4 regions of the Klebsiella quasivariicola genome follow, and region 4 is predicted to be linked to each of the others. Evidence: predicted binding sites of a transcription regulator. Region 4 holds the regulator's gene; each other region holds the start of a gene.
What was found. Region 4 encodes PurR, which represses purine synthesis genes. Its sites were predicted from a motif close to CANGCAAACGTTTGCNTG; they were not measured.

Region 1: B8P98_RS18475 (amino acid aminotransferase) is a predicted target of PurR. The motif match lies at 1,370-1,387, and genes of this name have one in related genera.
Region 2: gcvT (glycine cleavage system aminomethyltransferase GcvT) is a predicted target of PurR. The motif match lies at 1,419-1,436, and genes of this name have one in related genera.
Region 3: B8P98_RS00505 (nucleobase:cation symporter-2 family protein) is a predicted target of PurR. The motif match lies at 1,787-1,804, and genes of this name have one in related genera.

What each region holds. Positions count from the first base shown of each region.
Region 1 is NZ_CP022823.1:3,667,327-3,670,555, forward strand. It holds gene ompK35 (porin OmpK35) at 184-1,263, shown strand; gene B8P98_RS18475 (amino acid aminotransferase) at 1,451-2,641, shown strand; one part of gene B8P98_RS18480 (IS3 family transposase) at 2,669-3,229, opposite strand, start outside.
Region 2 is NZ_CP022823.1:803,621-806,849, reverse strand. It holds gene gcvH (glycine cleavage system protein GcvH) at 1-209, opposite strand, end outside; gene gcvT (glycine cleavage system aminomethyltransferase GcvT) at 234-1,328, opposite strand; gene ubiI (FAD-dependent 2-octaprenylphenol hydroxylase) at 1,751-2,953, opposite strand; gene ubiH (2-octaprenyl-6-methoxyphenyl hydroxylase) at 2,964-3,229, opposite strand, start outside.
Region 3 is NZ_CP022823.1:99,491-102,719, forward strand. It holds gene B8P98_RS00500 (AsmA family protein) at 1-193, opposite strand, end outside; gene B8P98_RS00505 (nucleobase:cation symporter-2 family protein) at 344-1,735, opposite strand; gene gltS (sodium/glutamate symporter) at 2,020-3,222, shown strand.
Region 4 is NZ_CP022823.1:2,507,100-2,510,328, forward strand. It holds gene punC (purine nucleoside transporter PunC) at 1-401, opposite strand, end outside; gene punR (DNA-binding transcriptional activator PunR) at 513-1,424, shown strand; gene purR (HTH-type transcriptional repressor PurR) at 1,443-2,468, opposite strand; gene cydH (cytochrome bd-I oxidase subunit CydH) at 2,761-2,853, shown strand; gene B8P98_RS12520 (MFS transporter) at 3,020-3,229, shown strand, end outside.

The DNA.
Region 1 (3,229 bases), 1.2 Mb from region 4:
TTTCATATTGTTACTCATATTAGATATTCGTAGCATTTTCCGGCTAGCGAAACGTTGTCGCGGATGGAAAGATGCCTGCAGACACCAAACTCTCATCAATGGTTCTGTAAATTTTTATTGACAGAACTCATTGACGGCAGTGGCACGTGTTCATATAAAAAATATTAATGAGGGTAATAAATAATGATGAAGCGCAATATTCTGGCAGTGGTGATCCCTGCCCTGCTGGTAGCCGGTGCAGCGAACGCTGCAGAAATCTATAACAAAAACGGCAACAAACTGGACTTCTACGGAAAAATGGTCGGCGAACACGTCTGGACCACCAATGGCAATACCAGCAGCGACGATACCACCTATGCCCGTATCGGCCTGAAAGGCGAAACCCAGATCAACGATCAGCTGACCGGTTACGGCCAGTGGGAATACAACATGGATGCGTCCAACGTTGAAGGTGCCCAGACCACCAAAACTCGTCTGGCGTTCGCGGGTCTGAAAGCAGGCGAATACGGTTCATTCGATTATGGCCGTAACTACGGTGCAATCTACGACGTCGAAGCGGCAACCGATATGCTGGTTAAATGGGGCGGCGACGGCTGGAACTACACCGACAACTACATGACCGGCCGTACCAATGGCGTGGCAACTTACCGTAACTCTGACTTCTTCGGTCTGGTTGACGGCCTGAGCTTCGCGCTGCAGTACCAGGGTAAAAACGATCATGACCGCGCGATTCGTAAGCAGAATGGCGACGGCTTCAGCACCGCAGCGACCTACGCGTTCGACAACGGTATCGCACTGTCTGCAGGCTACTCCGGTTCCAACCGTAGCGTCGACCAGAAAGCTGACGGCAATGGCGACAAGGCCGAAGCATGGGCAACTTCTGCAAAATATGACGCCAACAACGTCTACGCCGCTGTCATGTACTCCCAGACCTACAACATGACGCCGGAAGAAGATAACCACTTCGCCGGCAAAACGCAGAACTTCGAAGCGGTTGTCCAGTATCAGTTCGACTTCGGCCTGCGTCCGTCCATCGGCTACGTGCAGACCAAAGGCAAAGATCTGCAGTCCCGTGCTGGCTTCTCCGGCGGCGATGCGGATCTGGTTAAATACGTTGAAGTGGGTACCTGGTACTACTTCAACAAAAATATGAACGTCTATGCTGCTTATAAGTTCAACCAGCTGGACGACAACGATTACACCAAAGCGGCTGGCGTTGCCACCGACGACCAGGCGGCCGTGGGTATCGTTTACCAGTTCTAATCTGCAGTACACCCCTTCGTGATATGCCTTCAGAGCAGGACTTCGGTCCTGCTTTTCTCTATTCATGAGGTAAAGATCGTCTCTTTTGAAAACCTTCTCGCTTTTTGTCGCAAACGGTTGGCAATTCGTTATTCTCCCGTTAACCTGATAGCGGATTTCCCTTCAGTAATCACAATGGAACCTCGTCATGTTTGAGAACATTACCGCCGCCCCAGCCGACCCGATTTTAGGTCTGGCCGATCTGTTTCGTGCCGATGACCGCCCTGAAAAAATTAACCTCGGAATTGGTGTTTACAAGGATGAAACCGGTAAAACACCCGTTCTGACCAGCGTCAAAAAAGCAGAACAGTACCTGCTGGAGAATGAAACGACTAAAAACTATCTGGGCATCGATGGTATTCCTGAATTTGGTCGCTGCACCCAGGAACTGCTGTTCGGTAAAGGCAATGCGATTATCGCCGATAAACGCGCCCGCACCGCGCAGACCCCGGGCGGTACCGGTGCGCTGCGCGTCGCCGCAGACTTCCTCGCTAAAAACACCGACGTAAAACGTGTGTGGGTGAGTAACCCAAGCTGGCCTAACCACAAGAGCGTGTTTACCTCTGCCGGGCTGGAAGTGCGTGAATATGCCTATTACGACGCGGCTAACCACGCGCTGGACTTTGATGGTCTGCTGGTCAGCCTGAACGAAGCCCAGGCCGGTGACGTGGTGCTGTTCCACGGCTGCTGCCACAACCCGACCGGTATCGATCCGACGCTCGATCAGTGGCAGAAGCTGGCGCAGCTGTCGGTCGAAAAAGGCTGGCTGCCGCTGTTTGATTTCGCTTACCAGGGCTTTGCCCGTGGTCTGGAAGAAGATGCTGAAGGGCTGCGCGCCTTTGCCGCGCTGCATAAAGAGCTGCTGGTCGCCAGCTCCTACTCGAAAAACTTTGGTTTGTACAACGAACGTGTCGGTGCCTGCACGCTGGTCGCCGCCGATCAGGAGACCGTGGACCGCGCGTTCAGTCAGATGAAATCGGTGATCCGCGCCAACTACTCCAACCCGCCGGCACATGGCGCCTCCGTGGTCGCCACCATTCTGAGCAACGATGCGCTGAGGGCGATCTGGGAGCAGGAGCTGACCGATATGCGCCAGCGCATTCAGCGTATGCGCCTGCTGTTCGTCAATACCCTGCAGGAGAAAGGCGCGAGCCGCGACTTCAGCTTTATCAGCAAGCAGAACGGCATGTTCTCGTTCAGCGGCCTGAGTAAAGAGCAGGTCCTGCGTCTGCGCGAAGAGTTCGCCATCTACGCGGTCGCTTCCGGACGTATCAACGTGGCCGGTATGACGCCTGACAACATGGCGCCGCTGTGCGAAGCCATCGTCGCAGTACTGTAAGCGACAGCGTGCTCTAAGCGAGATTGACTAGTCCTGATATAGGTTGACAGCTTTTCGTCTGTAAAACGCCTGATGAACTTCATCGGGCGTTTTGTATTTCAGGGCCAGGTGTGGCCGCTCATGGTTATAAATTGACACGGATTCTTTTACCATTTCCCGGGCCTGCGCCAGGTCCGCAGGGCGCGAGAGTAAAAATTCATTTTTCAGGATACCGTTTACCCGCTCAGCCAGCGCATTCTGGTAGCAGTCATAACCATCGGTCATTGAACAGGTTATCCCATTTCTCTCATGAACTGACTGATAAAGTACCGAACAGTATTGCAGTCCTCTGTCAGAGTGATGGACCAGCGGACCTGTCGTTTTTCTCCCCCTCAGTGCTTGTCTTAACGCTTTTACCACGTTTTCTGTCTGCAGGTTCTCCCCAACATGGTAACCCACGATTTTTCTGGAGCAGGCATCAGTGACCAGACTCAGATAAGCCGTGCCGCTGCACAGCGGAAGGTAAGTTATATCAGCGACCCAGACCTGTTCTGGTTCAAGGGCGGTAGCTTGTTCAGGGCCGGGTTTCAGCAGATTAGGATGCCGGTA
Region 2 (3,229 bases), 1.7 Mb from region 4:
ATATCGGAAGCCGCTTTCACGGATTCGGCAACGGCGCAATCGGCGCCCGCTTCAACGGTGGCGCCCACTTCCGGCAGGTCAACGAAAACCATATCGCCAAGCAGCTCCTGCGCGTGCTCGGTGATCCCGACGGTATAGGTGCCGTCCGCTTCTTTACGCAGCCACTCGTGTTCTTTGCTGTATTTCAGTTCTGCTGGTACGTTGCTCATCAATTCATCTCCAAAAAAGGGAAATCACACAATGGCTTTGCCATTGCGTACAAAACCAGGTTTAGTCACTTTTACCGGCATTTCACGGTTACGAATCTGCACCACCGCGGTGTCGCCAATTCCGGCCGGCACGCGAGCCAGCGCGATGCTGTAGCCCAGCGTCGGCGAGAAGGTGCCGCTGGTGATAATGCCTTCTTTTTGATTACCGTCGCTATCGGTAAAACGGACCGGCAGGCCGCCGCGCAGGACGCCTTTCTCGGTCATCACCAGGCCAACCAGCTGCTCGGTGCCTTTTTCGCGCTGCATCTCCAGCGCTTCGCGGCCGATGAAGTTACGATCGGCGGGCTCCCAGGCGATAGTCCAGCCCATGTTCGCCGCCAGCGGGGAAACGCCTTCGTCCATCTCCTGGCCGTACAGGTTCATCCCGGCTTCCAGGCGCAGAGTATCGCGCGCGCCAAGACCACACGGCTTAACGCCAGCGTCCAGCAGACCGCGCCAGAAATCCGCCGCCTGCTCGTTCGGCATCGCGATTTCATAACCCGCTTCGCCGGTATAACCGGTGGTGGCGATAAACAGGTCGCCGGACTGCACGCCAAAGAACGGCTTCATGCCTTCCACGGCCTGACGCTGAGCGTCGGTGAACAGCGTCGCCGCCTTCGCTTTCGCCTGGGGGCCCTGCACCGCGATCAGCGACAGATCGTCGCGAACGATAATTTCAAGGCCGTAAGGTTCGGCTTGTTCGGAAATCCAGGCGAGGTCTTTTTCACGAGTGGCGGAGTTAACAACGAGGCGGAAATAATCTTCAGAAAGGAAATAAACAATCAGGTCGTCGATGACGCCGGCGGAGGCGGTCAACATGCCGGTGTAGAGCGCTTTACCTGGGGTGGTGAGCTTCGCCACATCGTTGGCCAGTAAATAGCGCAAGAACTCCCGGATCCGGCTGCCGTGGAAATCGACGATGGTCATATGCGACACATCGAACATCCCTGCATCGCCGCGCACCGCGTGGTGCTCATCAATCTGGGACCCGTAATGCAGCGGCATCATCCAGCCATGGAAATCCACCATGCGAGCGCCGCACAGCGTGTGTTGTTCATACAACGGAGTCTGTTGAGCCATCTTTTCCTCATCGAATAAAACGGAACCAGCCACGAGATTGTCGGCGATTTTGCGCCACGAAATTCGGCGACGGCACCGCTGACGGACGCCGACGCAAACGTTCTCTTTTGCCTGAACTTACCACCGAACCCGGCGCTAAACCATAAGCTCATTCAGGGCATCACATTAGCTTATGACTAAAATCCGCCGAAAAGCCTACAGAGTTATTGACTGGAAAAAAGCGATTTATGCCACATAAAATTAACATCAAGCTTTCATCGATAAGGTAATGATGGTGTTTTATGCGATTTTACGGGCCTAATTTCTTTAACAAAAAAAAGAGCGCATTAATAAAACTAATGCGAAAAAAGAGGTGAAATTAGAATATTTCAAATGAGGGAGAAAACCCGGCGCGGGGGCCGGGTGGAAGAAGTGTGATGGGGTTAACGTAACCAGGCAGGGAGATCGTTCAGGCCCATCGCCTGGCGAATCAGCTGCGGTTTCACGCCCGGCAGCGTATCAGCCAGTTTAAGCCCCATATCGCGGAGAAATTTCTTCGCCGGATGGCTGCCGGAGAACATTTCGCGGAATCCCTGCATACCCGCCAGCATCAGCGCGGCGCTGTGCTTGCGGCTGCGCTCATAGCGGCGCAGATAAAGGTGCTGGCCGATATCTTTCCCCTGAGCGTGCAGGCGCTTCAGCTCATCAATAAGCTCGGCGGCGTCCATAAAGCCAAGGTTTACCCCCTGCCCGGCCAGCGGATGAATAGTGTGGGCGGCATCGCCAACCAGCGCCAGACGATGGGCGGCGAACTGACGCGCATAGCGTCCGGTCAGCGGGAAAACCTGCCGTTCGCTTTCAAGCTGGCAAAGGCCAAGGCGATTATCGAAGGCGATGTTCAGCGCCTGATTAAACTCAGCTGCATCGGCCTGCTGCATCCGCTGCGCCTCCGCTGGCGACAGCGACCAGACGATCGAGCACAAATGCGGATCGCTCAGCGGCAGGAAGGCCAGAATACCCTCGCCATGGAACGCCTGGCGCGCCACCGCCTGGTGCGGTTCAGCGGTACGGATGGTCGCCACCAGCGCATGATGATGATAATCCCAGAAGGTCAATGGAATATCGGCTTTATTGCGCAGCCACGAATTGGCGCCATCGGCGCCGATCACCAGCCGGGCGGTGAGCATGCTGCCGTCCTGCAGGCTGAGAAAGGCTTCATTCTCGCCCCACGCCACCTGCTGAAGTTCCGCCGGCGCCAGAAGGGTGACGTCAGCGCAGCGTTGCGCTTTCTGCCACAGCGCGTGATGCACCACGGCATTTTCAATAATATGGCCCAGATGGCTAAAGCCCATACTCTGGTCGTCGAAGCTAATGCGACCAAAGCTATCTTTGTCCCACACTTCCATGCCGTGATAGCAACTGGCGCGCTGGGCAACGATCTCGCGCCAGACGTCCAGCTTCGTCAGCAGCTTTTCGCTGGCGGCATTGATTGCCGAAACGCGCAGCGCCGGCGGCGCATCGGCGGCCAGAGGCTGTGGTTCTGCTTTCTCCAGCACCGCGACGCGCAGGCCGCTGCCCTGTAAACCACAGGCCACCGCCAGTCCCACCATTCCACCGCCAACAATGGCAACATCAACACTTTGCACGTTCTACTCCTTAACGGGGAACCCAACCGAGGGTACGCTGCGCCAGCGCATCGCGCGCCGGGGTAAATAAGTCCATGGCCATCAGACCGACGTTGCGCCCCGCCACCAGCGGCGCCCAACGGTTGGCAAACAGATGCACCAGCCCATCGGTGACACCGATAGTGGCGGCTTTATCACCTGCCCGCCGTGCCTGGTAGCGGCACAGCAGGGAATAATCGCCCACATCGTCGCGGGCCACATGCGCATCGGCAAGCATCTCCGCCAGGCTCATCACGT
Region 3 (3,229 bases), 2.4 Mb from region 4:
GCAGCTGCACATGAAGAGGAGAGGAGAAATCGTGTTCCATCGCATCAAAGGAGACCTGCCAGCCGGTGCCATTGCTCAGCCAGGCGCTGGCCTGGCGGGCGCCCCAGTGGGTTTGCAGCAGGAACCACGCGCCAATAATGACGAGCAGCAGAGCGACTAGCAGCCAGAGAATCAGCTTTCCAAGAAATTTCATGGTCTTCCATTCTGTGAGATGCACATAACCGTGTTATGCCCGATTTAGGCGCACTTCTCAAGGCAGGCGTGGTTTATTTCGGTGATGGGGCGGTGGCCGAGGGCAACGCTGGCGCGTCCCGGCCGATGCTACGACCGGGAGCGCGTCAGATCAGGCTTTTTCTGGCGGGAAAATTAAATTCAGAACAATCGCCGTGATACCGCCGGCGGCGATGCCGGAGGAGAGCAGGTTCTTCAGCCAGTCCGGCGCGAACTGCAGGATCAGCGGCTGCTGCGATACGCCAAGACCCACCGCCAGCGACAGGGCGATAATCAGGATCGCCCGGCGGTTCAGCGGCTCGCGGGAAACGATGCGCACGCCGGATGCGGCAATGGTACCGAACATCACCAGCGTCGCGCCGCCAAGTACCGGCTCAGGAATATGCTGCACAAAGCCGCTTACCGCTGGGAACAGGCCGAGCACAATCAGCATCAGCGCCACCACAAAGCCCACATAGCGGCTGGCGACGCCGGTCAGCTGGATCACGCCGTTGTTCTGGCCGAAGCAGGAGTTCGGGAAGGTATTGAAAACGGCGGAAACAAAGGAGTTCAGGCCGTTAGCCAGCACGCCGCCTTTCAGGCGTTTCATATACAGCGGACCGGAGACCGGCTGTTCGGAGACGTCGGAGGTGGCGGTGATGTCGCCGATGGTTTCCAGGGAGGTGATCATAAATACCAGCATCAGGGGCAGCAGCAGGCTCCAGTCGATGCCGAGGCCATAGTAGAGCGGCGTCGGGACGGTGATGAGGCTGCTGTTGGTTGAGGCGGTGTTGGCCGGCAGCATATCGAGGAACCACGCCGCCAGATAGCCCGCCGCCATGGCGATCACCAGCGAAGCGATGCGCAGGTACGGGTTGCGCTGGCGGTTGAGGATAATAATCAGCGCCAGCACGATGCCCGCCAGCAGCAGGTTCTTCGGCGCGCCAAAGGTATGGTCGGCCATCGCCGCGTAGCCACCGCCGATGGAGGTCAGTCCGACCTGAATCAGCGACAGGCCGATAATCATCACCACCACGCCGGAGACCAACGGGGTAATGATGCGGCGCGCGAGGTGCAGGACGCGGGAGAGGACCATTTCCGTGCAACTGGCCAGCATCAGGGTGCCGAACAGGGCGGCCATCATGGTCGGAACGTCGGCGCCGCCGGTTTTCAGCGCGGTGCCGCCCATGATCAGCGGGGCGACAAAGTTGAAGCTGGTGCCCTGAATGGAGAGCAGCCCGGAGCCGACCGGGCCCCAGGCTTTGATCTGGATAATAGAGGCGACGCCGGAGGCGAACAGCGACATGCTGATGATGTGTTGGGTATCTTGCGCCGGGAGACCGAGAGCCTGACAGATTAACAGCGCCGGGGTGATCACCGCGACAAACATCGCCAGCAGGTGCTGGAAGGCGGCGAACAGGGTTTGCGGAAGCGGCGGGCGATCTTCGAGGCGGTAGATTAATTCGCTGGCTGGTTTGTGCGCAACCGGTTGCGCATTTTCTGACTCTGCGGTGTTAACGGACATCACAAGCAATCCCAAGGTGGCAAAGCGGGGATTTTATCGGACTGTAGACCAAAAGCAAACGTTTGCCAGCGTTTAGTCATTAAAATTTATGCCATGAATATGCGCAACGGGATTATTAACATTTTGTATGCTAAATCGCATCATTCAGGATACAAAATATCTTTTTCTGTCATTTTTTCCGCCGTTCTGCGTAAAATCCCCCTCTGACTCCTCATGATGAGAAGCTAAAGACACCAGGAATATCGTCGCGTGTGAATGGATCATGCGCCCATAAGGAGCTTTTTATGTTTCACCTCGATACCTTATCGACGCTCGTTGCCGCAACGCTTGTGCTGTTACTCGGCAGAAAACTCGTACAAACCGTTCCCTTCCTCAAGAAATATACCATTCCTGAACCCGTTGCCGGTGGTCTGCTGGTGGCGCTGGCGCTGCTGGTGCTGAAAAAAAGCATGGATATCGAAATTGATTTCGATATGAGCCTGAAAGATCCGCTGATGCTGGCGTTCTTCGCTACTATCGGCCTTAACGCCAACCTCGCCAGCCTGCGGGCGGGCGGCAAAGTGCTGGGCACATTTCTGATCGTGGTGGTCGGCCTGCTGCTCCTGCAGAATGCCCTCGGTATCGGCATGGCGAAGCTGCTGGGGCTGGATCCGCTAATGGGGCTGCTGGCCGGATCTATTACCCTTTCCGGCGGCCACGGCACCGGGGCGGCATGGAGTAAGCTGTTCGTCGAGCGCTACGGTTTTGCCAATGCCACCGAAGTGGCGATGGCCTGCGCGACCTTTGGCCTGGTGTTGGGTGGTCTGATCGGCGGCCCGGTGGCGCGTTATCTGGTGAAACACTCTTCCTCACCGGACGGGACCCCGGACGATCAGATGGCGCCGACCGCCTTTGAAAAGCCCGACGTAGGGCGGGTGATCACCTCGCTGGTGCTGATTGAAAGTATTGCCCTTATCGCTATCTGTCTGACGGTGGGTAAGGTTGTTGCGCAACTGCTGGCGGGAAGCGTCTTCGAGCTGCCCACCTTCGTCTGCGTATTGTTTATCGGCGTGATCCTCAGCAACAGCCTGGCGCTGGCGGGGCTGTATCGGGTGTTCGATCGCGCAGTATCGGTGCTGGGTAACGTCAGCCTGTCGCTGTTCCTCGCCATGGCGCTGATGAGCCTCAAGCTGTGGGAGCTGGCTTCCCTGGCGCTGCCGATGATTATTATCCTGGCGGTGCAATCAGTGGCGATGGCCCTGTATGCGGTGTTCGTCACCTACCGGATGATGGGCAAGAATTATGATGCCGCGGTGCTGGCGGCGGGCCATTGCGGCTTTGGTCTGGGCGCAACGCCGACGGCGATTGCCAATATGCAGGCGATTACCGACCGTTTTGGCCCGTCACATATGGCCTTCCTGGTGGTGCCGATGGTGGGGGCGTTCTTTATCGATATCGTCAACGCGCTGGTGATTAAGCTGTACCTGCTGCTGCCGATGTTTGGCTGATAAAAAA
Region 4 (3,229 bases):
GCGAAGATACGGTTAGTCCGCTGTGCGGGATAGTAATCGGTGACCATTGCCTGCCAGGTAACCGCCGCGGCACAGACGCCGATCGCCTGCAGAAAGCGCAGCGCCAGCATCAGAGTGGCATTGTGCACCCACAGCATTCCCAGACAGCCGAGAGCGAAAATCGCCAGCCCGCTCAGGAGCACCGGTTTACGCCCGTAGCGATCTGACAGCGGCCCCCAAAACAGCTGGCCCAGTGCGAAGCCAGCGAGAAACAGACTCAGGCTGGCGCTGATTGAGGCGGGGGAGGTATTGAGATCCTGCTGCATGGCGGCAAACGCCGGCAGGTACATATCGGTGGCCAGAAAGCCCAGCACGCTCAGGCCAGCCAGCCAGACTAAAAATCCTTTCCCAGGTTGTGACATAACGTTCTCATTTTTGACGGCAGGTACGATGGCGCAGAGTGTAGGCAGTGCATTGTGGCTTGTGAAACGCTAATATTTGTCACATGCATTCAAAAAATTTGCAGGCAGAATATGTGGTCTGAATACTCTCTGGAAGTGGTTGATGCCGTTGCCCGTAATGGCAGTTTCAGCGCTGCCGCGCAGGAGCTGCACCGGGTCCCTTCCGCGGTCAGCTATACCGTGCGTCAGCTTGAAGAATGGCTGGCGGTTCCCTTGTTTGAGCGGCGTCATCGTGACGTGGCGCTGACCCCGGCTGGAGTCTGGTTCTTACAGGAAGGGCGCTCTGTTATCAAAAAAATGCAGATCACCCGCCAGCAGTGTCAGCAAATCGCCAACGGCTGGCGCGGACAGTTGTCGATCGCGGTGGACGATATTGTGAAACCGGCGCGCATGCGCCAGATGATCGTCGATTTCTATCGCCATTTTCCCGACGTCGAACTGATCGTCTTTCAGGAGGTATTCAACGGCGTGTGGGATGCCCTGGCCGATGGCCGTGTAGAGCTGGCGATCGGCGCAACGCGATCTATCCCGGTCGGCGGCCGCTATGCGTTCCGCGATATGGGAATGCTGAGCTGGGACTGCGTGGTGTCAAGCGATCATCCGCTGGCGAAGATGGATGGCCCTCTGAGCGACGATGTTCTGCGCAACTGGCCGTCGCTGGTGCGAGAGGATACCTCACGTTCACTGCCCAAACGAACGACATGGTTACTGGATAATCAGAAGAGGGTGGTCGTTCCCGACTGGGAGTCGTCTGCTACCTGTCTGTCGGCTGGACTTTGCGTCGGTATGGTGCCGAGCCATTTTGCCCGTCCATGGATAGATCGCGGTGAATGGACCGCACTGGCGCTGGAAAATCCGTTCCCGGATGCCGCCTGCTGCCTGACGTGGCAGCAGAGTGACGCTTCACCGGCGCTGAACTGGATGCTGGACTATCTGGGAGACAGCGATACGCTAAACCGGGAGTGGCTGCGGGCGCCGGAATGATCCGCGCCCGCAGAGGCCTTAGCGGCGATAATCGACAAACGGGCCATCCGCCACCGAGCGGCGTTCGACCAGTCGGGGATGAACTTCGATAGACTGTGACTCTTCACGCTTGTTGACGATACGATCCAACAGCATGTTAAACGCGGCTTCGCCCAGCGAATCTTTTGGCTGATGAATGGTAGTCAACGCCGGGCTGAAATAGCGGGCGTTGCGCACATTATCATAACCGATCAGCGAAATGTCCTGCGGCACGCGCAGCCCCATTTCGTCTGCGGCGCAGATAGCGCCCATCGCCATGATATCGCCACCGCAGAATACCGCCGTTGGGCGATGCTGCTGGTTCAGGATCTGCTGCATTGCCCGGTAGCCGGACTCAGGTTCGAAGTCGCCCTGCACAATCCAGTTTTCCGGCACGTTGATATGCGCTTCTTTCATTGCCTGCATAAAACCGGCCAGGCGTCCTGCGCCGGTATTGCGCTCCAGCGGCCCCGGGATCACGCCGATTTCGCGATGACCACGCTCAATCAGATAGCGTCCGGCAATATAACCGCCCTGGAAGGCGTTATCGATCACCGCATCGGTAAAATCAGCTTTCGCTTCGCCCCAGTCCATCACCACCATCGGAATATGGCGGTATTCTTCCAGCATGCTCAGAACCGAATCCGGATACTCAGAACACATCACCAGCAGACCGTCGACGCGCTTTTGCGCCATCATCGACAGATAGGCGCGCTGTTTTTCCGGATCGTTCCAAGCGTTACCCAGGATCAGGGTATAGCCCTTCTGGAAGCAGCTCTTTTCCACGGACTCAATAATTTCAGCGAAATAGGCGGCTTCGCTACTGGTCGCCAGCAGGCCAATCGATTTTGTATGATTGACTTTCAGGCTGCGGGCCACGGCGCTCGGCGAGTAGTGCAGCTCTTTGATCGCCGCCCACACCGCATTACGCGTCTCTTCGGCAACGAAACGGGTTTTGTTAATTACATGTGATACAGTTGTAGTGGAAACGTTTGCGCGCTTCGCTACATCTTTAATAGTTGCCATTACATCTCACTCCATGCCTTGACCTGATCGCCTGATCATCGATACGTAAACGTTTGCCTACACACACCCTGAATACAATTTTCAACATTGCATCACGTCGGGAAAACGACACAGAACGACAGGAAGGGGTCAATGGCCGATACGCTTTTAAATTAGCGTGGGATTTTGTCCGATCTTGGGGCAAAGTGGAAGAGCAAAAATGTGCATCGCCCTAAATCCCGGAAGATTTTTGCGATTTTTTGTGCAAAAATGAGCAAGCTCACTTTTGGTGTGGGGATAACTAGAGGGAAAAATGATGGATACCAATTTAAAGTTTTCGCTGATCACCACGATTATTGCTCTCGGCGTGATTGTCGCTTTCAGCCTGACCGCCATACTGCACTAAGTTTCCGCTGCGGGAGGAGCGCGCCTCCTCCCTCTCCACCGCTATTATTATCAATTCTGCAAAAATCTTTTGTCATTTCGTTCACTTTTGTTTTTTTGTGATTGATGTCATGCTTTTGACTTCTGATGTTACGCCGTCCTCTCTGACGGCCTGATGGAGTCATTGAATGAAAATCAACTTTCCTTTACTCGCGCTGGCGATCGGCGCCTTTGGCATCGGCACCACCGAGTTCTCCCCGATGGGATTGCTGCCGGTGATTGCGAAAGGTGTGGACGTCTCGATACCGGTGGCGGGAATGCTGATCAGTGCGTATGCCATCGGCGTCATGGTCGGCGCACCGCTGATGACCCTGCTGTTGTCACATCGCGCACGGCGC